DNA from 3 places in the Pseudoflavonifractor hominis genome. Region 1 is predicted to be linked to each of the others. Evidence: riboswitches for the same ligand, from Rfam matches in the RefSeq annotation. Region 1 holds a riboswitch; each other region holds the start of a gene.
What was found. A riboswitch is a leader RNA that binds a small molecule or an ion and turns the genes downstream of it on or off. The one in region 1 is predicted to bind thiamine pyrophosphate.
Positions count from the first base shown of each region.

Region 2: linked by a shared signal. The riboswitch ahead of thiD (bifunctional hydroxymethylpyrimidine kinase/phosphomethylpyrimidine kinase) and the one ahead of thiS (sulfur carrier protein ThiS) in region 1 are both predicted to bind thiamine pyrophosphate.
Region 3: linked by a shared signal. The riboswitch ahead of H8S34_RS04550 (energy-coupled thiamine transporter ThiT) and the one ahead of thiS (sulfur carrier protein ThiS) in region 1 are both predicted to bind thiamine pyrophosphate.

Region 1 covers NZ_JACOPR010000005.1:1,641-9,582, forward strand. The annotation lists gene thiH (2-iminoacetate synthase ThiH) at 1-648, opposite strand, end outside; gene H8S34_RS09015 (thiazole synthase) at 666-1,439, opposite strand; gene thiF (thiamine biosynthesis protein ThiF) at 1,456-2,091, opposite strand; gene thiS (sulfur carrier protein ThiS) at 2,092-2,286, opposite strand; TPP riboswitch at 2,337-2,443, opposite strand; TPP riboswitch at 2,491-2,599, opposite strand; gene H8S34_RS09030 (ABC transporter substrate-binding protein) at 3,210-4,553, shown strand; gene H8S34_RS09035 (radical SAM protein) at 4,645-5,592, shown strand; gene H8S34_RS09040 (carbohydrate ABC transporter permease) at 5,605-6,510, shown strand; gene H8S34_RS09045 (carbohydrate ABC transporter permease) at 6,523-7,344, shown strand; gene H8S34_RS09050 (molybdopterin-containing oxidoreductase family protein) at 7,365-7,942, shown strand, end outside.
Region 2 covers NZ_JACOPR010000002.1:276,766-284,707, forward strand. The annotation lists gene H8S34_RS04110 (ABC transporter ATP-binding protein) at 1-60, opposite strand, end outside; gene tenA (thiaminase II) at 42-701, opposite strand; gene H8S34_RS04120 (HAD family hydrolase) at 698-1,339, opposite strand; gene thiE (thiamine phosphate synthase) at 1,332-1,991, opposite strand; gene thiM (hydroxyethylthiazole kinase) at 1,972-2,808, opposite strand; gene thiW (energy coupling factor transporter S component ThiW) at 2,817-3,353, opposite strand; gene H8S34_RS04140 (thiamine-binding protein) at 3,367-3,663, opposite strand; gene thiD (bifunctional hydroxymethylpyrimidine kinase/phosphomethylpyrimidine kinase) at 3,660-4,460, opposite strand; TPP riboswitch at 4,582-4,688, opposite strand; gene H8S34_RS04150 (sodium-dependent transporter) at 4,742-6,136, opposite strand; gene H8S34_RS04155 (DUF6514 family protein) at 6,300-6,578, opposite strand; gene H8S34_RS04160 (hypothetical protein) at 6,840-7,286, opposite strand; gene H8S34_RS04165 (type IV pilus twitching motility protein PilT) at 7,299-7,942, opposite strand, start outside.
Region 3 covers NZ_JACOPR010000002.1:371,531-379,472, forward strand. The annotation lists gene H8S34_RS04530 (YegS/Rv2252/BmrU family lipid kinase) at 1-302, opposite strand, end outside; gene H8S34_RS04535 (AzlC family ABC transporter permease) at 743-1,459, shown strand; gene H8S34_RS04540 (branched-chain amino acid transporter permease) at 1,453-1,821, shown strand; gene H8S34_RS04545 (HAD-IIB family hydrolase) at 1,881-2,702, opposite strand; gene H8S34_RS04550 (energy-coupled thiamine transporter ThiT) at 2,724-3,305, opposite strand; TPP riboswitch at 3,384-3,498, opposite strand; gene H8S34_RS04555 (RluA family pseudouridine synthase) at 3,546-4,466, opposite strand; gene lspA (signal peptidase II) at 4,441-4,932, opposite strand; gene H8S34_RS15325 (hypothetical protein) at 5,521-5,652, opposite strand; gene H8S34_RS04565 (hypothetical protein) at 5,842-6,021, shown strand; gene ileS (isoleucine--tRNA ligase) at 6,087-7,942, opposite strand, start outside.

The sequences.
Region 1 (7,942 bases):
ATCAGCACCGCACTCGTGGAGATACTTGTATTCATCGGTGTTCACGGGGTAGATCTCCAGACCAACCATGCGGAAATACTTTCGAGCCAGCTTGACAGCTTCCCCAATATACTGCACATCGCTTTGTGCACGGCTCTCGCCAGTAAGGATTAGGATTTCTTCCATACCGGAGTCAGCAATCACTTTCATTTCATGCTCGATCTGCTCCATAGTCAGTTTCATGCGGTTGATATGGTTGTAACAGTTGAAGCCGCAGTAAACGCAGTAGTTTTCGCAGTAATTGGCAATGTACAGAGGGGTAAATAAGTAAACAGTATTGCCAAAGTGCTTGCTTGTCTCCATGCGGGCTTTCTGTGCCATTTCTTCCAGAAAAGGTTCCGCGGCAGGAGATAAGAGTGCCTTGAAGTCCTCGACAGAGCAAGTCTCATGGTCGAGGGCAGCACGAACATCACGAGCAGTATAGACGGAATAATCAAAGGAGTTCATCTGGTACATAACCTGCTGGCAAACATCAGATTCGATGATCTCCATACCCGGCAAATATTCCATGTGATTTTTACGACTGGACGGGTCTGTTTCCAGTTTGTGTTTTTTCTCCAGAGCAGCCGGTGACAGATACTCAGAATCTACAAAAAATTGATTTTCCATAGTCGTTCTCCTTCTCCTTAATCACGCAGGAAGCCGGTCAGAGGATCGGAAGCAGAAGCACCTCGGGTCAGCACACGGCCCAGACCGGACAGATATGCCTTTCTGCCTGCTTCGATAGCCTGACGGAAAGCAGATGCCATCAGCGGCAGATCTCCGGCAGTTGCAAGGGCGGTGTTCGCCATAATAGCAGCCGCACCCATTTCCATGGCTTCACAAGCCTGCGAAGGTCTACCAATGCCAGCGTCCACGATAATAGGCAGATCAATCTCATCAATGAGAATCTGAATGAATTCTCTGGTTGCCAAACCCTTGTTAGAGCCGATGGGCGAAGCCAGAGGCATAATGGTAGCCGCGCCTGCATTCGCCATATCACGGGCAGCGTTCAGATCAGGATACATATAAGGCATGACAACAAAGCCTTCGTTTGCAAGAATCTCAGTAGCCTTAATGGTTTCCTGGTTGTCGGGCAGCAAATACTTGGTATCACGCATGATCTCTACCTTCACAAAATTACCGCAGCCAAGTTCTCTCGCAAGACGGGCAATACGGACAGCTTCCTCTGCGTTTCTTGCACCGGAGGTGTTGGGCAGCAGGGTGATGCCTTCTGGGATGTAGTCCAAAATGTTTTCATGCTCCTTGGTGTTTGCACGGCGAACAGCAAGCGTGATGATTTCTGCACCGGCATCTTTGATTGCAGCTTCAATGAGCTTCATGGAATACTTACCGGAACCCAAAATAAAACGTGAATTAAATTCGTGACCGCCAATGACGAGCTTATCGTTGTTAACCATAATAACTCCTTCTTTCTTATACTTCATATTTGCCTGCGAGGATACGCAGGACGGTATGAGCCTGATGTGCGGCGCAAAGCATAACACGAGGGGCCACCAGTCCAATGGTATTTGCCACATCGCTGACTTCATCACCGCATAGGTAAAATCGTTTCGTAACTTTTCTTGTTTTAATGGTATTGGGCGTATCTATACCAGCCATGCCGGAAGCTGCAACCAAATAGCACTGGGGTAATTGCTCTAAAACGCCGTTTACAATCATTGCCTTGCACTCTGCATCGTCAAATGCTTCACATACAATATCCGCGTCTTTTAGCAGACGCGCGAAATTTTCCTCTGTGATCTTTGCTGTTACAGCTTGGAGTTCCGTATAGGGGGCAATCTCTAACAGATTTTCCACAAGAGCATCTGCCTTGTAGGATCCGATTTGATTTGCCTTGTATTGCTGTCGGTGCAGATTGGTTATGTCTACACGGTCAAAATCAATCAGCAGCAGTTTACCGATTCCAACTCTTGCCAAAGCGACGGCGATATTTGATCCAAGACCGCCAAGGCCGCAAATTGCAACAGTTGCGGAAGAAAACTGTTTATAAAGTGTGGCTCCGTGGCGGGCAATCAAAGCGTCCGTCCATTCTTTTTTAGACGGTATCAATCAACCACCTCCCACAAAGCTGACGATCTCCAAACGATCGCCATCTTTAAGAATGGTATCATCGTACTGAGACTTAAATACGATGTCGCCATTTTGTTCAACTGCGATTCGTTTGGGATCATAGGCGGTTGTTGCCAGATACTCCGACACTGTCTTTCCTGCAACATCAAGTTCCGTGCCATTTACCTTTACCACGATTGCACCTCCAAAATAAAATACGGGAAACCTCCGATTTGGACGTTTCCCGCAACACTCACAAAAATCCCTACGTTGGCATTATCCAAATCAGGTTTATGGGTCGAAGGTTGCACCTTCCTCTCAGCCTGTCATACAAGCTCCCCGCTTTTTTTAATTGTAAAATAAAAACAGGAGACAACCCTTTCGGATGCCTCCTGTAAAAAATCCTTGTGTATGACTTCCTACGGCGGCATTATCCGCATCAGGTTATAGGGTCGAAGTTCGGTTACTTCCTCTCAGCCTGCAAACACAAGCTCCCCTGTATTTATTCGATTAGATATTGTACACCTTGTTTTATGAAAATACAATAGGCTATCTAAAAAAGCACAAAAAACACAAAGAGTAAGGAAGCAAAAGAGAACACATAATCTATGTGCATTTGACTCTTGCTTTTGTTTAAATCTGAGCGCATATATAGGCCGCCATATTTTCCCTTATAGGACTGGATAGGGGAGTAGGGAAGGGGGCAAATTGGCATCATATCAGGTGTCAATTTTTTCTTTTTACACGGAAAGGGAAGACGTAAGGGAGGAAAACGCAAGCGCGGGCAATTCAAATATCTCATCCGTTTTGCATGTTGGGTCATTATATGAATTTGGACATGTGTACGTAGGTGGAGGACACAAAAATTTTAAAAGTACAATAATAATACTAAAATGGCACAAAACATATCTGAATTTTCGATAGAAAAGTGTGGTGGGAAGCAGGAAGGAAGAGGATGGCAGAATCAAAATGGAACTGGATAGAAAGTGTATAAAAATTAAATTTTTCTATATTTGTGCCAGTGATTTATTCGTTATTGCAATTTGAGTTTTCATTCTAAGTCTGCTATCTTAACTTATGGATTTCCTTGCAACTTTAGAAAGAAAGAGGAGTTTTTCATGGCACACATCTGGGGTAAAAGAATTGGTACCACTGGCCTTGCCACGGTGTTGACGCTCTCAATGGCCGCCTGTGGCGGACAGAGCGCCGGGAGCGATCCTTCTGCGGCACCCACACAGGGGGGCTCGGAGGGAGAGAGCACGAAGGTGTTGGAAGTTTGGCTGCCGGCCAAGGCAACCGATGGCAACGATGCGGAGATCTGGGATGAGGTTGTGGCTCCCTTTGAGGAGGAGCACAACGTGGACGTTACCTTCCAGTTTATCTCCTGGAAAGACTATGAGGCCAAGTACAGCTCCGGTATTTCCACAGGGACCGGGCCGGACGTGGGCTATATGTATGTTGAGATGTTCCCCACCTATATCGATGCCGGCGCGGTGGAGGATCTGAGCAACTACCTGACGGAAGAGGATTATGCCACCTATACGACTCTGACGGACAAATACAAGATCTTCGGCAAGTTCTATGGTATCGCCCAGAGCGGTCCCCAGGCGGTCAGCGGCCTGGTCTACAACAAGACCATTCTGGACTCCATCGGGGAAGAGGCCCCCAAGACCTGGGATGATGTGATCCGCATTGCCCAGAAGGCCACCCAGGACACCGATGGCGACGGAAAGATTGACCAGTACGGTGTGGCCCAGGGCTGGGGCCAGACCTTCTATCAGGACCTGAACTGGAACTGGTATAACTTCATTTGGCAGGCCGGCGGCGACATCTTTGACGACGAGGGCAAGTGCATCATCAACAGCGAGCAGGGAATTGCGGCCGCGCAGCTGCTCTATGATCTGAAGAATACCTACAATGCCCTCCCTGAGGACACCATGTCCCTCATCAACAACGAGGCCTTTGACAACTACTTTGTGCCCGGAAATGCGGCCCTGGCCTTCGTGGGCACTTCGGAGAGCACCTTCAACAAGCTGGCTGACGGGGACTTCGAGTACGGCTTTACCTATGACCTCCAGGGCCCCAACGGCGATATGGGCGCCCGTGCCAGTGTAGACCAGATCGTGCTCATGTCCGCCTGTGAGGACAAGGAGCTGGGCTGGGAGCTGGTCAAGTACATGACGGGCCCCGAGGGAGGCGCCAAGTACCGCGAGCTGACCGGAAGCGCGCCCTCCACCGTGGGCGAGGAGGATCACGGCTATGAGGTGACCAAGGAGGCCCTGGCGGCCAGCCTGGATACCTCCATCCGGCCCATCAAGGCCGCCCGCCGTGCCACCGAGGTCTATGACTTCCTGTGGAAGACCCTGCAGGAGATGATGAACGGAAACGTCAGCCCCGAGGACGCCATGAACGAGGTGGCGGAATTCGCCAACAGCCTGGATTACGCTGCTCCGGCCAACTGATCGGCTGGGATTTCTGACAAACAGATTAAAAAACAGGCAAAGCAAGGCGGACGCCTGCTTTGCCTGTTTTTTTGGAAAGGCGGTTTTCTCAATGTATCCTGAAATCTACATGGATATCCTGAACAAATGCAATGCCCGGTGCAAATATTGCCTGACCGGTCAGGCCAACCGGACTGGATACAGCAGCCGGTTTCCGGCCTACTACATGGATGTCCCTACCTTTGACCGTCTGGCCCGGCATATGCTGGACCATCAGATCATGACGCCGGATGCGCTGTTCCACATCTACAACTGGTATGAGCCCACTCTGAACCCCCATCTTGCGGGGATTCTCAATTACATGCGGGAGCATGGGCTGCGGGTGGACATGAGCACCAATGCCGGGCGCTGTATGGATTTCTCTGGACTGGGGGACTGTGGGCATATGGAGAGCATCCTTTTCTCTATGCCGGGCTTCAGCCAGAGTTCCTACGACCGCATTCACGGGTTTGATTTTGAGCAGGTAAAGCAGAACATCCGCACCACCATGAAAGAGCTCCGCCGGAGAGGCTTCAAGGGAGATGCGTATATCAATTTCCACCTCTATCAGTTCAACCTTGGGGAGATCTATGGCGCCAAAGCGTTTGCCGATTCGGTCGGACTGCGTCTCCACTCCATTTTCGCCTACTTCAACGGTTCGGGAGAATTTGAGCCCTACCTGCGCGGTACGCTGAGTGCCGAGGAGATGAAAGACGCCACCCGGGAGATTTTCTTCGGGCATCTCTATGAGCTGGAGAAGCATGCAGAGAAGTACCTGGAACAGTTTGTGGAGCCGGAATCCATCACCCTGAGTGAATTCTGTAATGTCATCCCGGGCCGTGGCTGTAACGATGAGTCGAAGGTGTGCAGCATCTTTGATCTCCACAGCTATGAGGAGGTCAAAGCGGTCTACGACAGTCTGGCCGCAAAGCGGGGCAACGATCCCATTTACCGGCAGATCCATCTCTGGGCCCACAGCTATAAACTCTCCATGAATCATCTCTTTGGAATTCCTGATTAAGGTGGTGCAGTTATGTCAAAGGAGTTGGCATATCCCCGTCGGAAGAAACAGGACTGGAGCTCCTACCTCTACATCCTGCCCATGCTTGCCATTGTGATCTTTTTCTGGATCATTCCCATCCTGATCTCGGTGGTGCTGAGCTTCACGCAGTATAACGCCCTTTCTACCCCTCACTTTAATGGAGTGGAAAACTATAAAGCGCTGTTTGAGGACCGCATTTTCCGTCAGTCCCTCATCAATACGCTGATTTTTGTTATTACGGTGGTACCGGGACAGACCATCCTGGCCTTTTTGACGGCATCCTGGATCGACCGGAAGGGGAAAAACCCCGCCACGCAGTTTGTGCGGTGGGCCATGTTTATTCCAAGCCTGGCCTCTGTGAGCATTGTGGGCATTGTCTGCCGTATCCTGCTCAACAATCCCAGTTCTCCGCTGAACACGCTCTTTTCTCTTTTCGGGCTCAATCCCTCCCTACTGCTGGGCAGTGAGAAGGCCGCCTTTCCCACTCTGATCGTGATCGAGATCCTGATTGGGTCGGGCTACTATATGGTCATCTATCTGGCGGCCCTGTTGGATATTCCCCACAGCTACTATGAGGCGGCCAAGATCGACGGGGCCAGCCAGTTTCAGATCTTCTGGAAGATTACCTTCCCGCTGATGCGGCCCATGACCCTGCTGGTCATCCTGCTGGGGAGCATCTCGGCCTTCCAGAGTTTTGATCTGGTGTACACCATGACGGGAGGTGGACCGGGACGCTCCACGACCATGACGGCAATGGTCTACCTCTATCTGTACAGCTTCAAATACTCCAAGATCGGCTTCGCCATGGCCATCGGCAATGTGCTGATCCTGGTGATCGCTGTGCTCACCATCGTGCAGCGCAGACTGGCTGGCCGGAAAGAAAATATACTGTATTAAGGGGGGAGAGACATGAAAAAAGGATATTCCAAGGTGCTGAGTGCACTGGGGTATGTGTTTTTTGTATCCCTTGCACTCTTGATGCTGCTCCCCTTTGCGTATATGCTGGTCTGCTCCCTTCAGGAGACCTATTCACCCTATCTGATCAGCTTCAATCCGGCGGATTACACGCTGGACAACTTCCGAAAGACCTTTGCCGTGAGTGGCTTTTCCCTCTGGGTGCGCAACAGCATCGTGATCTCCTTAGCCGGTGTACTGCTGACCCTGGCGGTGTGCAGTCTGGGCGCCTTTGCCTTTGCCAAAAAGCATTTCCGGGGAAGCCGGGGACTCATGAACTTCCTCATGATTTCGATGGCCATCCCGTTCACCGCCACGGTGGTTCCCCTCTGGCTGATGATGGGGAAGCTGAAAATGATCGACAACTTTTTCCCGCTGATCGCCCCCATTCCCTCCATGCTGGGACTGCTCCTGATCCGGCAGGCTATCCTGGCCCTGCCCAAGGAGCTCTTTGAGAGCGCCCGGGTGGATGGCTGCCGGGATTTCCGGATCTACTGGAACATTGTCCTGCCGGTCATCCGGCCCATCCTGATCACGGTGGCCATTCTCTATTTTGCCCGGAGCTGGAACAGCTTCCTCTGGCCTCTGATCATCTCCAATACCGACGCCACACGGACCCTCCCGGTGGGACTTGCCTCCATCCAGGGGACCCACACCATCAACTATGGCATCACCATGGCCGGGGCGCTGATGAATTTCCTGCCGCCCTTTTTGGTGTATGTCTTTTTCCAACGCTATTTTATTGCCGGAATTGCCGGAACAGGAATCAAAAACTGACTGTTTGGGAGGTTACACAGATGCAGATACAAACGATGACCTGCCGCTTCTGCGACCGGGAGTGCCATATGGCGGTGTCACTGGATGCCGCCGGCCGGCCAGCGGCCATCCGTCCGGCCCATGAGGAGGGAACCATCTCCTGCCCCACGGGGCTTCATGCCCTGGAGCTTATGAACCATGCACAGCGGGTAAAACACCCCATGCGCCGGGTCGGACCGCGGGGGAGCGGCCAGTGGGAGGAGATCTCCTGGGACGAGGCCTTTGACCTGGCGACCCGGGAGCTTCAAAAGACCCTGGATCAGATGGGACCGGAGGGACTGCTCTTCATCAAGGGCTTCAATAAGCCGTTGCAGAGCGCGGTCTTTGACCGGCTGGCCAATCTGCTGGGGGTACCCAACCGGCTGGGTGCAGGGAACATGTGCCATCAGGCCCAAGCCCAGTCCTTTGTGGACACCTTCGGCTTTCCGGCGGACCGGCGCATCACGGCGGAGACCCGGACGGTGGTACTCTGGGGCTCCAATCCCAGCAATACCATGCGCTGGGTGCAGCGGGATATTGCCGAGATGAAACGGGCCGGGGGACGTCTGGTGGTGGTGGA
Region 2 (7,942 bases), on a different contig from region 1:
GCTGGGGTACTGGTAGGAGACCTCCTCAAAGGCCAGCGCGCTCATGCTTCCAGTTTCCATGCCATCTCCCAGAAGCCCAGCTCATACCGGCTGCACGCCACAAAGATCTCCTCCAGCCGGCGGTACTCCTCCTCACTGCACCCTGCTGCCAGGGCGTCCATCCGCTCCACCAGGGCGCGGTTGGTCTCCTGATACTCCTCCGAGGAATAACCCTGGACCCACTCACCGTAGAAGGGGTGCTCCAGCGCGCCGGGCCGTGCGGCCAGACGTGTTCCGATCTCCGCATAGCTCCAGGAGCAGGCCAGAATGGCGGCCACGATCTCTGCCGGACCGCCCGCGGCGGCAGCCGAGAGCATGTAATTGGTGTAGGAGAGGTTGGGCAGGGCGGGACGCACCGCGAAGACCTGCTCCTCCGTGATGCCCAGGCGGGCCATGTAGGCCCGGTGGATCTTCATCTCGCCCCCCAGGATGGCATCCACATTGGCCGAGAAGAAGCGCATCAGCTCGGGGCTGCGGGCCTTTACCACGCCCCAGGCAAAGACGCGGGCGTAATCAAAGAGGTACAGATAGTCCTGGAGCAGGAAGTACCGGAATTTTTCCACCTCCAGGGTGCCGTCCCCAATCCCGGTGACAAAGGGATGGGCATGGCAGGCCTCCCAAATGGGTCGGGCGGCCTCATAAAGACGCTGGGTCACAGTCATAGAACGCAGTTCCTCCAATCGGTGATGGTCTCATGGGCGAGGGCGCACACCTGGGGCCAGTCCCCGGCGTAGGCCTCCTCGGCCACGCCCACCACGTAAAATCCCGCCTCCCGGGCGGTGCGTACGGCGTAGAGCGCATCCTCAAAGACGGCGATCTCGCCCGGCGCCGCCCCCAGACGGCGGGCGGCCTCCAGATAGATGTCCGGTCGGGACTTTCCCACCCCCAGGGTCTCGCAGCTGAGGAGGAAGTCAAAGTATCCGTCCACCTCCAGCCGTTCCAGGCAGGCGTGGGAGAGGGGCTCAGCCGTGGCGGTGGCCACACAGAGGCGGACCCCCCGGTCCCGGAGTCCCTCCAGATATGCCTTCACGCCCCCCTTGAGTGGGATGTCCCGGCGGTAGTGGTCTTCCATGACGGCGTGCATCTCCTCCACAATGGCCGCAGGTGGGCCCGGGATGTGGAAGGTCTCCATAAAATAGGCGGCCGACTCCAGCATGGTCATGGGGCCGATGGGGGCCAGCTGCTCCGCCGTGGGAGATACGCCCCGCTGTTCCAGATAATCCCGGCCCAATCGCCGCCAGTATCCCATGGAGTCCACCAGGGTGCCGTCCATGTCGAAAATGCAAAAGCCCTTATCCATGGGTCGCCACCAGCTCCTCGGCCAGGGTGCGCAGATGGGCGGTGGCCGCGCCAGGATCGGGCTGGGCAAAGATAGCGGAGACCACGGCCACGCCATCCACCCCGCTCCCCTGGAGCTGGAGGAGGTTGTCCGCGCTGATGCCGCCGATGGCCACCACGGGGATGTCCACCGCGTCGCAGATGGCCCGCAGCGCCTCCACTGTCAGGCTCTTGGCGTCCTTCTTGGTGGTGGTGCCGAAGACCGCGCCCACGCCGATGTAGTCGGCCCCCGCCTGCTGGGCGGCCACGGCGGTCTCCACCGTGTTGGCCGAGATACCCAGGATCTTATCCGGGCCGATCATGGCGCGCACATCCTTGCCTACGATGTCGCTCTGGCCCACATGGACGCCGTCGGCATCGCACTCCAGGGCCACTTCAATGGAGTCGTTGACCACAAAGGGCACGTGATAGCGCCCGGCCTGCTCTTTGAGGATCTCGGCCTCAGCTAGAAAGGCGTCGTGGTCCATCCCCTTCTCCCGGACCTGAAGGAAAGTGGCGCCGCTGCGCAGCACCTCCTCGGTCACCTCGGGGAGGGTGCGCTCCCCCAGCCAGCTCCGGTCGGTCACGGCATAGAGCAGCATGGCGCTGCGGATCTCATCCCTGGTAAATTTCATAGCGTACTCCTTCTCTCAGTTCGTCCTCGGTCAGATTAAACACCGCGTCGATCAGATCGGTGCGGAAGGTGGCGTTTCCGGTGCCGTTTTGGAGGCGGCGGGCCTCGGCCCGCTCTCCCGCCAGATCCATGGCAGCCACGGCGGCAGCCGCTGCCGCCAGCGGGCGCTCCGGGTTGGCCCCGCAGAAGGCCCCCAGCAGGGCGGTGAGCATACACCCGCTCCCCGTCACCCGGCTCATGGTGGGCACGCCGCCCCGGATCAGAACGGTCTGTGTTCCGTCGGACAGGATGTCCACCTGGCCCGAGAGGGCGGTCACCGCCCCCGTAGACTCCGCCAGACGGCGGCACAGCTCCACGCCCCGGGAGAGATTCTCCTCGGTGACCGCGTCGCCGGCCGACACATCCACGCCGCTCCCGCCCTCTGCGCCCAGGGCCAGGGCGCGGATCTCGGAGGCATTGCCCCGGATCACGGTGAAGCGCAGCTCGGCGAGGAGGCGGCGGCAGGCCTCCCGCCGCAGGGAGGTGACCCCCGCCGCCACCGGGTCCAGTACCACCGGGATGCCCAGCTGGTTGGCCCGCTTTCCGGCCAGGAGCATGGCCTCCACATCCCCGATGGCGCCCAGGTTCAGGACCAGGGCCTGGACCCCCGCCACGGCCTCCTCCACCTCACGGATGTCATGGGCCATGGTGGGAGAGCCGCCGGCGGCCAGCAGGATATTGGCGCAGTCGTTGACGGTCACAAAATTGGTAATGCACTGGACCAAGGGGGTACGCTCCCGCACCGCCCCCAGGCAGGAGGCAAGTTCCGTTCTCTCCATGCTTCACCTCAGCGCTTGAGCTGCTCCAGCATCCGATCCAGTGCACCGGAACGCTTAAGGAGCAGGATAACGGCGCAGCCCATCAGGCCGCCCACAGCGGAGGAGGGCAGGTAAGCCGGGATGTAGAAGAAGGGGGACTGGGCGTCCAATCCGTAGAACTGCTTCATCAGGGGATAGGCCACCATGGCGCTGATAAAGCCGGTGCCGATGACCTCACCCACATAGCCCATCCACAGTTTCTGGGTCTTCTGATAGAGCAGCCCCGAGAGGAACGCGCCGAACACGGCGCCCACCACCGCCTGGATGGTCCGCCCGGTAAGCATCCGCAGCAGTCCCGTGAGGAGGGCCGCCGCAAAGCCGTACCAGGGCCCCAGGAACACCGCGCCCAGGATGTTGCAGAAGTGCTGGAAGGGCGCCATGGAGGGGAAGTAGACAAAGGTGGAGAGTACAAAGCCCAGGCCCGCCAGCATGGCAGCCAGTACCATCCGGCGCACGGAAAGGCTGTTGGCACGGGTCATGGTATGAGTATCCGCAGTCACTTTCATTTCGGCAGCCTCCTCAACGATTCTGATATTTGCCCGTCTTGTCGTCGATGGTCCACACGCCGTCGGGCTTATAGCTGATCTTCACATAGCTCATCACGCCGGGGGCGCCGGCCTCCACGCAGATACGGCAGCACTGTTTGACGATGTCCAGAAGCTCCTCCAGATCGCCCTCCAGCGTGGTCTCGAAGGGCCCCACCACATAGTGCAGCCCCGTGGAGGCCAGATAGGCGATGACCTCGTCCACGATCCGCCGGGTCTCCTCCTGCTCCATCACCTTGGGCAGGACCTGAATGGCAATGCTTGCGTTCATCGTACGCTTCCTCCTTCTGCAATGGCGTAGTTGTGCTTGAGCGGGCCGCTGCCCTGGCCCAGATCCAGCTGGGCCTCCATGGCCGCGGTAATATAGGCCTTGCCCTTCCGCACTGCCTCGGGCAGCTCCTCCCCCAGGGCCAGGAAGGAGGCGATGGCGGAGGAGAGGGTGCAGCCCGAGCCGTGGTTGTTGGGATTGTCTACCCGGGGGGAGCGGAACCAGATGGCCTCGCCCTTCCACCAGAGGAGGTCATCCGCCGTATCGCTCCGATGGCCGCCCTTGACCAGTACGCCCCCGGGGATCCGCTCTCCAATGGTGCGGGCGGCGCGGAGCATGTCTGCTTCGCTCTCCACCGCAAAGCCGCACAGCCGCTGGGTCTCGGGGAGATTGGGCGTGATCACCGCCGCCAGGGGGAAGAGCTCCTCCATCAGCGCGGTGAGGGCGGTGTCCTGCATGAGAGCGCTGCCGCTGGTGGCCACCATCACCGGGTCCACCACAATACGCTCCGCCCGGTATTCCCGCAGCTTGGCGGCAATGACGCGGATGATGTCAGCGTTGGAGACCATGCCGATCTTTACCGCATCGGGCCGGATATCCTCAAACACGCAGTCCAGCTGTGCGCCCACAAAAGCCGGGGTCGCCTCCAATACCTCCCGCACGCCGGTGGTATTCTGGGCCGTCAGGGCGGTGATTGCGCTCATGCCATACACCCCCAGGCAGGTCATGGTCTTCAGGTCGGCCTGGATCCCGGCGCCGCCGCTGGAATCACTGCCCGCGATAGTCAAAACTCGTCTCATCTGCTTGCCTCTCCTTTTTTCGTTTGGATTTCTGTGGGGCAGACCAAAAAAGGCGGGATGTCCCAACTGGGACATCCCGCCTCAAGCGTTTCTCTATGCTCCTCCGTACGAAGGAGAACCGCACGAAGTCTGTGCCGCGTCCCTACGTTGGCATTACCCACATCAGGTAAGGTCGAGGGACTCGCCCCTCCTCTCAGCCCCCTCGCGGGAGCTCCCTTGCGTGTTTTATTGTAGGACTAACGAAACCTTCTGTCAATCCCTATTTCCGGGGATACAGGCAATCAGCCCTTGGGGGCAAACTTATCCCAGTAGCCCATGAAGAAGATGATGAGCACGATCACGGGAAGGACAAAGGTAAAGTAAACGCGCAGCTTTCCGGGGAAGCGGGCGCCCTCACCCTGGTTGGCCTCCTTCAGGAAGTTCTCATAGCCCCAGCCGTATTTGTCGGAGACACAGCAGAAGAGCAGATAGACCACCGAGCCCAGAGGCAGCAGGTTGTTGCTGACCAGGAAATCCTCCAGGTCCATGATTCCCATGCCCAGCACCTTCACGCCGCTCCACAGGTTGTTTCCCAGCAGGCAGGGCAGGCTCAGCAGGAAGATGAGCACCAGGTTGGCCAGCACCGCCTTGCGCCGGGAAATGGCCCACTTGTCCATCCAGCAGGCCAGAATGTTCTCAAAGACCGCCGTCACGGTGGAGAGGGCCGCAAAGAAGAGGAACACAAAGAACATGGCGCCCCACAGCCGGCCGCCGGGCATGGCGTTAAAGACATTGGGTAGGGTGACAAAGATCAGATTGGGGCCCGCGTCGGGCTGCACCCCGAAGGCAAAGGCCGAGGGGAAGATGATCAGACCCGAGATGAAGGCCACACAGGTATCCAGGATACCCACGCTGATGGCCTCGCCGAACAGGCGGCGCTCCTTGCCGATGTAGCTGCCGAAGATGGCCATGGCGCCGATGCCCAGGCTCAGGGTAAAGAAGGCCTGACCCATAGCGTCATAGATGGCACGGAACAGGCGGAAGTTCCCCTCGCCGTCGTACATCAGGTTGTGGAAATTGGGCACCAGATAGAACTTCAGGCCCTCTATCGCCCCGGGAAGGGTGACGGCGCGCACCGCCAGCACCACCAAGAGCGCCAGCAGGCAGAGCATCATGGCCTTGTTGATCTTCTCCACGCCATTTTGCAGTCCCCGGCTGCACACCAGCATGCCCAGCACCACCACAATGGCCATAAAGAGCAGCTGGATACCAGGGGTGGCCACCATCTGTCCATAGGCATCCGCCACACCGGCGGTATCCAGACCCTCAAAGCGACCCAGCACCATCTTGCAGAAGTACAGCAGAAGCCAGCCGGCAATGGTGGTATAGAACATCATGAGCAGGTAGTTGCCCGCCATACCGAACCAGCCGTACCAGTGCCACTTGCTGCCCTTGGGCTCCAGCTGCTGGAAGGAGACGATCACACTCTTCCGGCTGGCTCGCCCCACCGCAAACTCCATGGCCATGATGGGCAGACCCATCACCACCAGGAAGGCCAGGTAGATCAGCACAAAGGCTGCGCCGCCATACTGTCCCACAATATAGGGGAAGCGCCACACATTTCCCAGGCCAATGGCGCACCCGGCTGAGATGAGCACAAAGCCCAGCCGGGACGCAAAGGTCTCTCTCTCTTTCACATCCGTTTCCTCCTTGCCTCTTTTGGGCACAACGCCCACACATATGTTGACATTTTACCCCGTTTTCCCATCAACTGTCAACCTTGCTTCTTTCCCTTTGCACACCCTGTTTCCATAAAAATACCGGAGGCCGGATCATCGATCCGGCCTCCGGTATCCATGCTTATGCGAGCCAATCCAGGACCACATCTCGCAGGGTGGAAGGAGTTACCGTGTTGCGCAGCAGGAGTTCCATTAATTCATCAATGCGGGAAACGCTTACGGTGACATGGGGGAGCTGTGCTCCCTCACTTCCATCCGCAGCCGCGATCTTTACGCCGTAGCTTTCACAGGCGAACCCATCACTCACACACATTTGGTCCACCAAGATGTAATAGTCGAAGCAGTACTTTTGACCGTCCTCACCCTCCTCAGTGCGCTGCCCGACGTACAATTCCCTCATCTTGCGCCTTCCCCTCCTTATATCAGATCACTTCCAATGCAATTATATTGTATTTCCTACGGCACGGAAAGAAAAATCGTTCGCAATTTTCCCACGGAACTGCCATTTTTCCACACATTTCCCCCAATTCCACGACCGTCAACCGCGACATTTGTCAGATTATGACGCCTTATCGGGGACTTGGTCGCACACTTTTTCTTTTCTGGCTGCAAAAATCCCGCCGGGCACCCGGAAAAACCGGGCCCGGCGGGCTGCTCTCTATTACGCTTTTCCGCTCAACCGTTCATCCACACATTTGATGAGCTCCAGTACGCTGGCATACTCCTGCCGCGGCGTCCCATCCAGCCAGTCCAGAAATCCCTGCCAGGTGGTATTCCGCCGGGTGATGACATACAGCTGAAAGGTGGCTGCTTCGCCCCGGGCGGCCTCCACCTCTTCCCGGGACATGCCGCTGTTCAGATCTTTGGCGACCAGATCGCTGCACCCCTCTCCCCGTCCGGGGCAGAAGGTACGGGTGCGCTCAAAGGCCTGAGGAAAATTCTGTGTATCAAGCACTTCCTCCAGCTGGAGCAGAAGTCCGCCGATATCGGAAAAGGAAAAGGGACGCAGCAGGCGGCGGCTCACGACCCGGCCGCAGATACGCCCGTCCGTCACCTGATCCACACAGATCCGGATGGCTGCGTCATAGTGGTTCATATTTGCCGGCATAGCTTCTCCTCCTCACCGTACTGCGGCAAGCCGTTTTTGCATCCATTCGCTGTTGATGCTGTGGCGCAGGGCCTCCTCTTGGCTGATGCGTCCATTCTGCACCAGGCGCAGCAGGCTCTGGTCCATGGAGACCATGCCCTCCGCCGCACCCTGGGAGATCACATTGTCGATCTGATGGGCCTTGGACTCCCGGATCATATTGCGGATGGCGCTGTTGACCACCATCACCTCAAAGGCCGGGGTCAGCCCCCCATCCACGGTGGGCACCAGCTGCTGTGAGACCACGCCTTCCAGCACCATGGACAGCTGGGTGCGGATCTGCTGCTGCTGCTCCGGCGGGAAGGAATCCACGATCCGGTCAATCGTACTGGACGCCCCCACCGTGTGCAGCGTGGAGATGACCAGATGGCCGGTCTCGGCGGCGGTGACCGCCGCCCGGATGGTGTCGGCGTCCCGCATCTCGCCCAGAAGGATGATATCTGGGGCCTCCCGCAGGGCGGCCCGCAGCGCGGCATCGTAGGATGCCGTGTCGGTGGACAGCTCCCGCTGGGTCACCACGCTCTCCTTGTGGTGGTGGAGGTATTCAATGGGGTCTTCAATGGTGATAATGTGGCTGTTGCGGGTGGAGTTGACTGCGTCCACCAGACAGGCCAGTG
Region 3 (7,942 bases), on a different contig from region 1:
TGGAGGTTCCGGGAAAAATCGTTGGTGGTCCCGGCGGGGATATAGCCCACCGGCGGGCGGTTGGTGAGGCCCATGAGCCCGGTGATGGTCTCGTGCAGGGTCCCGTCTCCCCCGCAGCACACCACCCGGTCAAAGCTGCCCCCCAGATCGGCGGCCACCGCTGCGGCGTCCGCCTTGCCCTGGGTGGGGTGGATGGTCACCAGCCAGCCCTGCCGGGTAAAGCAGTCCACAACATCGGAAATATGGCTCTTGCTCCGCCCCTTGCCCGCATGGGGATTATAGATAAACAGCAGACGTTTCACCGCAGACATCCTTCCTTTCCTGCGCCCTGACCACAGGGTGGGGCGCACCTTCTTACAGCAGACATTATTATAATGTGTACTGAACAAAGCTGTTTTACCTTGAAAGCCTTGGCTTTCAAGGTAAAATAGCTTTGTTCAAGTGCAAGGATTTTGGGCCGTTTGCGGCCAAAATCCTTGCACCACTCACACAGGTGCCGTGGCACGTGTGTGAGTATACTCATTGCAGCAATGTCTCAATGGATGTGAAAACGGCTGATCTCAGCCGCTTTCACATCCATTGAGCGGCAATGCCGCGCGAATAAACCGCATGGCGGTTTATTCAGTAGACATTATTATACAAGAATCCGCCAAAAAAACAACCTCAGGCCCGGGACTTGCTTTTTTCTCTCCACTTTAGTACAATGCTGTATCAGATACCATAGAGTTGGAAGTGATTTCACATGGACCGCAAATCCCTGGCCGCCGCCTTCCCGGTGACGGTCCCCGTCCTGATGGGGTATCTGGCCATCGGCATGGCCTTTGGCTTCATGCTCCAGGCCATCGGATACAATTTCATCTGGGCCTTTTTCATGAGTCTGACCATCTACGCCGGTTCCGGACAGTATCTGGGGGTGAGCCTGCTCTCCTCGGCCGCCGCTCTGAGCACCGTGGCCGTGATGACCCTGCTCATCAATTTCCGCCACCTGGTCTACGGGCTCTCCATGCTGGAAAAATTCCGGGGCATGGGCCTGCGCAAGTTCTACATGATCTTTTCCCTCACGGATGAGACCTATGCGCTGCTCAGCTCGGTGCAGCCCCCCGTGGGCGTGGACCCCAGGAATTTCTATTTTTCCATCGCCCTGCTGGATCAGTCCTACTGGATTTTAGGCTCGGTCATCGGCGCGGTGGCGGGGGCCCTTTTGCCCATCGACACCACCGGCATCGACTTTGCCATGACCGCCCTCTTTGTGGTCATCGCCGTGGACCAGTGGAGCGCCTACAAGCGCCATCTCCCCGCCCTGCTGGGGGCCGGGGTGACCCTGCTGAGTCTCTTCCTGGTGGGGGCGGAGAACATGCTTCTGCCCGCCCTGGGCGTGATCGTGCTGGTGCTGCTCCTGCTGCGCCAGCGTCTGGATGAGCGCGGCACCGCCGCCGGAGAGGAGGAAACCACATGCTGACCCCTATACAGGCCGTGGCCGCCATCGCCGTGATGGCGGTGGTCACCTTTTTGACCCGGGCCCTGCCCTTTCTCCTCTTTGACCGGGGAGACCATCCGCCCAAGCTAGTGCTCTATCTGGGCCGGGTGCTGCCCCCCGCCATCATCGCCATGCTCATCATCTACTGTCTCAAGGGCCCGCTTCTGGCCCTGCGGGACGGCTTTCCCCATCTGCTCCCCCTCCAGGCCGCGGGGGAGTGGCTCCCCGCCTTCCTGTCGGTACTGGTGGTGGCCCTCCTCCACCTGTGGAAGCGCAACACGCTCCTCTCCATCTTCGGGGGGACGGTGCTCTACATGGTACTGGTCCAGGCGGTCTTTCCCTGAGAGGCAAAGCTGCCCTCCGGCGCAGGATTGCGCGCCGGAGGGCAGTTTTTTCACGCTTTTCACGGCCGGGCCGGATAGCGCCCGTCCAGGATGCCAATGATCTCGGCCACGCAGCTCTCGTCGCAGGAGGAGACCAGGCGGGCTCCCCACTCCCGCACCACAGGGGCGCAGTTGGACGGGGCAAAGGGGATGGCCGAGCGCGCCAGCATGGGGATGTCGTTCTCATTGTCTCCCACGCAGTAAATGTGCTCCGCTCCGATCCCCAGGCGGCGGGCCAGTTCCTCCACCATGCCGCCCTTGTTGCTCCCCTTGGCGGTGAGCTCCAGCAGCACCTGGTTGGAGAAGATGGCCTCATAGTACTCTCCCCAGCGGGAGAGGATGTACTCCCGGGCCCGCTCCAGCACGCTGCGGCGGTCGTGCTCCAGCAGGACCTTGGAGAGGGGGCCGGGGATGTCCCGGATGGCCTTCTCCTCTCCGGGCGCGCCCACCCGCGCCAGATGGTTGCGGGTGATGATGTTGGGATTGTGGAGGTAGATGTCGTCCCCGTGGTAGGCCTCCAGCCCGATCTCGGGGACCACGAAGGTCAGCTCCATCAGGTCCCCCAGGACCCGCTCGGGCAGGAAGGTCTCACAGACCATCTCTCCCCGGTCGAAATCGTACAGGGCCGAGCCGTTGGACAGGATGACCGGCGCATTGATGGGGGCCAGGGAAGCGCAGGGGGCAAAGGCAGGCCGGGCCCGGCCCGTGGCCACCGTAAAACGTCCGCCCTCCGCCGTAAAGTAGGCGATGGCCTCCACATTCTCCCGGGACACGGTCAGATCCGTCCCGTAGAGGGTGTCGTCAAAATCACTTACCAGCAGTACGCCGTCAAACTTGCCCAAGGGATCACCCTACCTTCCTTCTTATTCGATGTCCGCGCCGGTCAGATACCGCCCCATGGGCCGGTAGAGCAGCGCCCCGATGACCAGCGCCAACACCATGTTGGGCAGCATATACACCCCGTTGTAGAGCAGGGAGTAGAGCCAGGGGCTGGTCATGGTCATGCTCAGAAACTCCTCCGGCATGTACTCGGCCCAGATGGTGGCACCCACCACATAGTGCACCAGGAACCGCCCGGCGCAGCCCAGCACGGTCCCGGCAAAGATGCCCCAGCGGCGGCCCCGGAACACACCGGCCAGGCCCAGCGCCGTGAAGGCCAGCAGATAGTCCCCCAGGATGGACTGCCACCCCAGAGCAAAGCCGCCGTCAAACATAAATTGCAGGATGCCCAGCACAAGGCCGCCCAGCAGCCCGTCCTTCCAGCCCCAGCGCACCGCAAAGAGCAGCACCGGGAACATGGCCGGGGTCAGGGCGCCGCCGTTGGGCAGCTCCAGAAACTTCACATAGCTGAGGATCTGGGCGGCCGCCACCAAAAGGGCCCCCTCACACAGCATGCGCACCCGGGTCCGGCTGGCCCGGGGTCTGGCTTCCATGGTCAGGTTCATATCGTTTTCCTCCTAAAAAGATGTACCGCAGCGCAGCCCCTGGGCGCAGTGCGGTACGAGTGAAACGACATGGTCCTTCCCCGTATGAATCCAACTTCCTACGCCGGCATGATCCGGATCAGGTCAAGGGTCCCCGCGCGGCGCTACGCGCGGATCTCAGCCGGACTTGCGCCCGACACCCCTGGGATTTGGAGTTGTTCTGTGGTTATACCCTATTCTATACCGGCCCCGTTTCCCTTGTCAAGGCGCGGCACTCATCCGGCGCAGCTTGGCCAGCACGGCCTGGAACCAGTCGGGCAGAGGGCACTCCACCGTGATGCGCTCCCCGGTGCGGGGGTGGACGAAGGAGAGCCGCCGGGCGTGGAGACACTGGCCCGCCAGGCCGGGGTAGGGACGCTTGCTCCCGTACACCACGTCCCCCAGCAGGGGGTGGCCGATGGACGCCATGTGTACCCGGATCTGGTGGGTGCGCCCGGTCTCCAGACGGCACTGGATGTAGGCGTATCCGCTCAGCCGCTCCAGCACGGTCCAGTGGGTGACGGCCTCCCGCCCCTCCGGGTCCACCGCCATGCGCTTGCGGTCGGTGCGGTGCCGGGCAATGGGGGCGTTCACGGTGCCCCGGTCCTCCCGGAGGTTGCCCACGCAGATGGCCTCATACTCCCGGTAGAGGGAGTGGTCCTGGAGCTGTTCGGCCAGTCCCAGATGGGCAAAGTCGTTCTTGGCGGCGATGAGCAGGCCGGAGGTGTCCCGGTCGATCCGGTGCACGATGCCGGGCCGCAGCTCCCCGTTGATGCCCGAGAGGCTGTCGCCGCAGTGGTGGAGGAGGGCATTGACCAGCGTGCCGTCCGGGTGGCCGGCGGCCGGGTGGACTACCATGCCAACGGGCTTGTTGACCACGATGACGTCGTCGTCCTCATACACCACGTCCAGCGGAATGTCCTGGGGCAGGATGTCCACCGGCTCTGGCTCCGGGAGGGAGAGGATCAGCGTATCCCCTTCGGTGAGCTTCTCGTTCTTTTTCACGGAGGCGCCGTTTTTCCGCACCGCCCCCTCCTCCAGCAGCCGCTGGGCAGCGGAGCGGGTGAGGCCCTCCACCGTCCGGGCCAGGAAGCTGTCGGCCCGCTCGCCGGTCCGGTCAGCCCGCAGTTCCAGCGTCGTCATGGCCGCTCTCCTTTCCCTCCAGCTTCTCATAGAGGAAGAGATAGTAGGCGCAGAAGCCGATGCCCCCCAGCACCACGCAGATGTCGGCCACGTTAAAGACCGCGAAATTCATAAAGGTGGTCTCAAACATATCGGTGACAAAGTTGAAAAGGGCCCGGTCGATGAGGTTGCCCACCGCCCCGGCCAGCACCACCGCCACGCATACCCGGCCCAGCCGGGTCCGGGTGACCCAGCCCTTGACCAGCACCAGGACCAGCAGGACCGACACGACCAGCGAGAGCAGGGTGAGCATCCAGGTGTGCTCGGAGAACATGGAAAAGGCCGCCCCGGTGTTCTGCACATAGGTCAGATCCATCACATGGGGCAGGAAGGGGATGGACTCCCCCAGCGGGATGTTGGCCCGCACCAGGTATTTGACCACCTGGTCGATGGCCACCAGGGCCGCAACAAGCACTGCATACAGCATGAAAAGGCTCCTTTGGAAGTTAGAATCGTTTTATTTTATCACGGTTCCGGCGGTGTGGCAACTGGAGTACGCCTGCCCGGCGGGGGGAGCGCGCCTGTTCGGCGGGAACCGCCTCCCCGGCGAGGGCACCGCTTTCTTTTCCGTAAGAAAGCGGCGGGAAAGAACGGGCCGGGGGATGGTTCCCCCGGCGCCCCCTCAAAGTACGCCCCAACGGGCTGGGCTGAAAGTCTCAGCAATTGCAAAAGCCCGATGGGCCAAAGGCAATGGCGGCTGCCTATGAGGTACCCGGTGAGCTTGTCAATAAACGGAAGCACTCTCTCCCGACGGCAGTCGAAGCCGGGGGCTTCCGCAAGCACCAGACCAAAACCTCTCTTCAGCGGCGGAAATCTTCCCCCGATATGGGTACGCACCTTTGCTGACGCGGTTCCCTCTGTTCCGCCGGGGGTGCACTGAGGGGGAGGTCCGGAGGGGGAAGCGTCCTCGTTCCCCCTCCGGCGTTTTCTTTCCCTCCTCTTTCTTTTCGAAAAGAAAGAGGAGTTCCCGCCGAACAGGCGCGCCCGTCCGGCGAGGACACCGGCAAAAGGCCGATTATTCCTCCGGCTTCACGGGGATCTTGCCGTGCTCCTTCTCGTACTGCTCCAGATAGGTCTCCACCGCCAGGCAGAGCTGCATATTGATGGAGCGCTTGTCCCGTTTGGCTAAAACTTTAATTTTTTCCATATGCTCTTTTTCCAAGCGCAACGGATACGGATTGGCCTGTACAGACATCGTCGTCACTCCTAATGACTCTAATAGATGCTATTATCATACCCGCTCTACTTTTTTACAACAATAGTTCTAATAGATACAAATAGATATTGACTATATCTATCTAAATGATATTATATAGATACAAAGGAGGTGACACCTATGTCTAATTCCAAAAAAGACCAGTGCATTTCCGTCCAGGTCCCCCCGGAACTCAAGGCCAAAGCCCGCGCCCTGTCCAAGCAGACCAACCGCTCCCTGTCCCGCTATGTCCGCCTGGTGCTGCGCAGCCATATCCGGGAGTATGAATTGCTCTACGGCCCTGTCTCTACCGATCCGTGATAAAAGCCCGCTCCCGGAAGGTTCCGGGAGCGGGCTTTTTATAAAATCGGATTTTAAGGGGGAAATTAACCCTCCACCACGGCGGCGCAGCGGTCGCACAGCTCGGCGTGGTGACCCTCAGTCCCGATGGAATCGCAGTGGTTCCAGCAGCGGGGGCACTTGGGGGCCTCAGAGAGCTTCACGGCGATGGTGCAGGGGATGAGGGACTCCTCGTTCCGCTCGCCCTCCACCGCCTCGGTGGTGACAGTGACCTTGGACACGATGCACAGGCTGGCCAGGTCCACGCCGGCCAGGAAAGCGGCGTCCGCCTCAGACACGGAGAGGGTGATCTCGGTGTCCTGGGCCTTCTTAAACACGCCGGCATTGCGGGCGTTCTCCAGGGCCTTGTTCACCGCGTCGCGCAGGCTGACCAGCTTCTCCCAGCGGGCCTTGGCGGCCTCGTCCAGGGCATAGGCGGCGTTGTCGCCGGGCATCTCGTTGAAGAGAACGCTCTCGCCGTCCACGTCCTTGGCGTGCTTCATGGCGTGCCAGATCTCGTCGGAGGTGAAGGCCAGGATGGGGGCGATGAGCCGGGTCATGCCGTCCAGGATGCTGTACAGGGCGGTCTGGGCGGAGCGGCGCTCGGCCTCATTGCCGCAGTAGAGGCGGTCCTTGATGATGTCCAGATAGAAGTTGGACATATCCACCACGCAGAAGTTGTAGACGGCGCGGTAGACAGCGTGGAACTCATAGCGGTCGTAGGCGGCGCGCACGGTCTTGACCAGCTCGTTGAAGCGGTACAGCGCGTAGCGGTCCAGCTCCATCAGGTTCTCCACGGCCACGGCGTCGGTGTCGGGCTCGAAGTCGCAGAGGTTGCCCAGCATGTAGCGGGCGGTGTTGCGGATCTTCAGGTAGGCCTGGGAGAGCTGCTTCATGATGTCCTTGGAGATGCGCATGTCCTGGGTGTAGTCGGCGCTGGCCACCCACAGGCGGAGCATGTCCGCACCGTAGTCCTTGATGACCTCCTCGGGGGCCACGGCGTTGCCCAGGGACTTGTGCATGGCTCTGCCCTCGCCGTCCACGGTCCAGCCGTGGGTGATGATCTGCTTGTAGGGAGCCACGCCCTTGGCGGCGATGGAGGTCAGCATGGAGGACTGGAACCAGCCGCGGTACTGATCGCCGCCCTCCAGGTAGACGTCGGCGGGGAAGTGGAGGTAGGGGCGCTCATCCAGCACGGCGGCGTGGGTGGAGCCGGAGTCGAACCACACGTCCATGATGTCGCTCTCCTTGGAGAAATGGGTCTTGCCGCACTTGGGGCAGACAAATCCCTCGGGCACCAGCTCGTCGGCGGTCTTGTCAAACCAGATGTTGGAGCCGTGCTCCCGGAAGAGAGCGGAGATGTGGGCGATGGTCTCAGAGGTGACGATGTCGGCGCCGCACTCATCGCAGTAGAAGATGGGGATGGGCACGCCCCACACGCGCTGGCGGCTGATGCACCAGTCGTTGCGCTCGGTGATCATGCTGGTCATGCGGTCCTTGCCCCAGTCAGGCTTCCACTGGATGGAGTCGCAGGCCTGGACGGCGGCGTCCTTGATGGCGTCCACGGAACAGAACCACTGCTCGGTAGCACGGTAGATGATGGGGTTCTTGCAGCGCCAGCAGTGGGGATAGGAGTGGGTGATGTTCTCCTTGGCGACCAGGAAGCCCTCCTTCTCCAGGTCCTCCACCACCATGTCGTTGCCCTTGGCGTAGAACTGGCCGTTGTAGCGCTCGTCGGTCATGACGCCCTTGGCGTTGACGGGAACGGGCACGCCGATGTGGGTGAGGCCGGCCTTGTCGTACTGCTGGCAGATCTGGAAGTCCTCGGCGCCGAAGCCGGGGGCGGTGTGGACGCAGCCGGAGCCGGCGTCCAGGGTGACGTGCTCGCCGTTAAGGATGACGC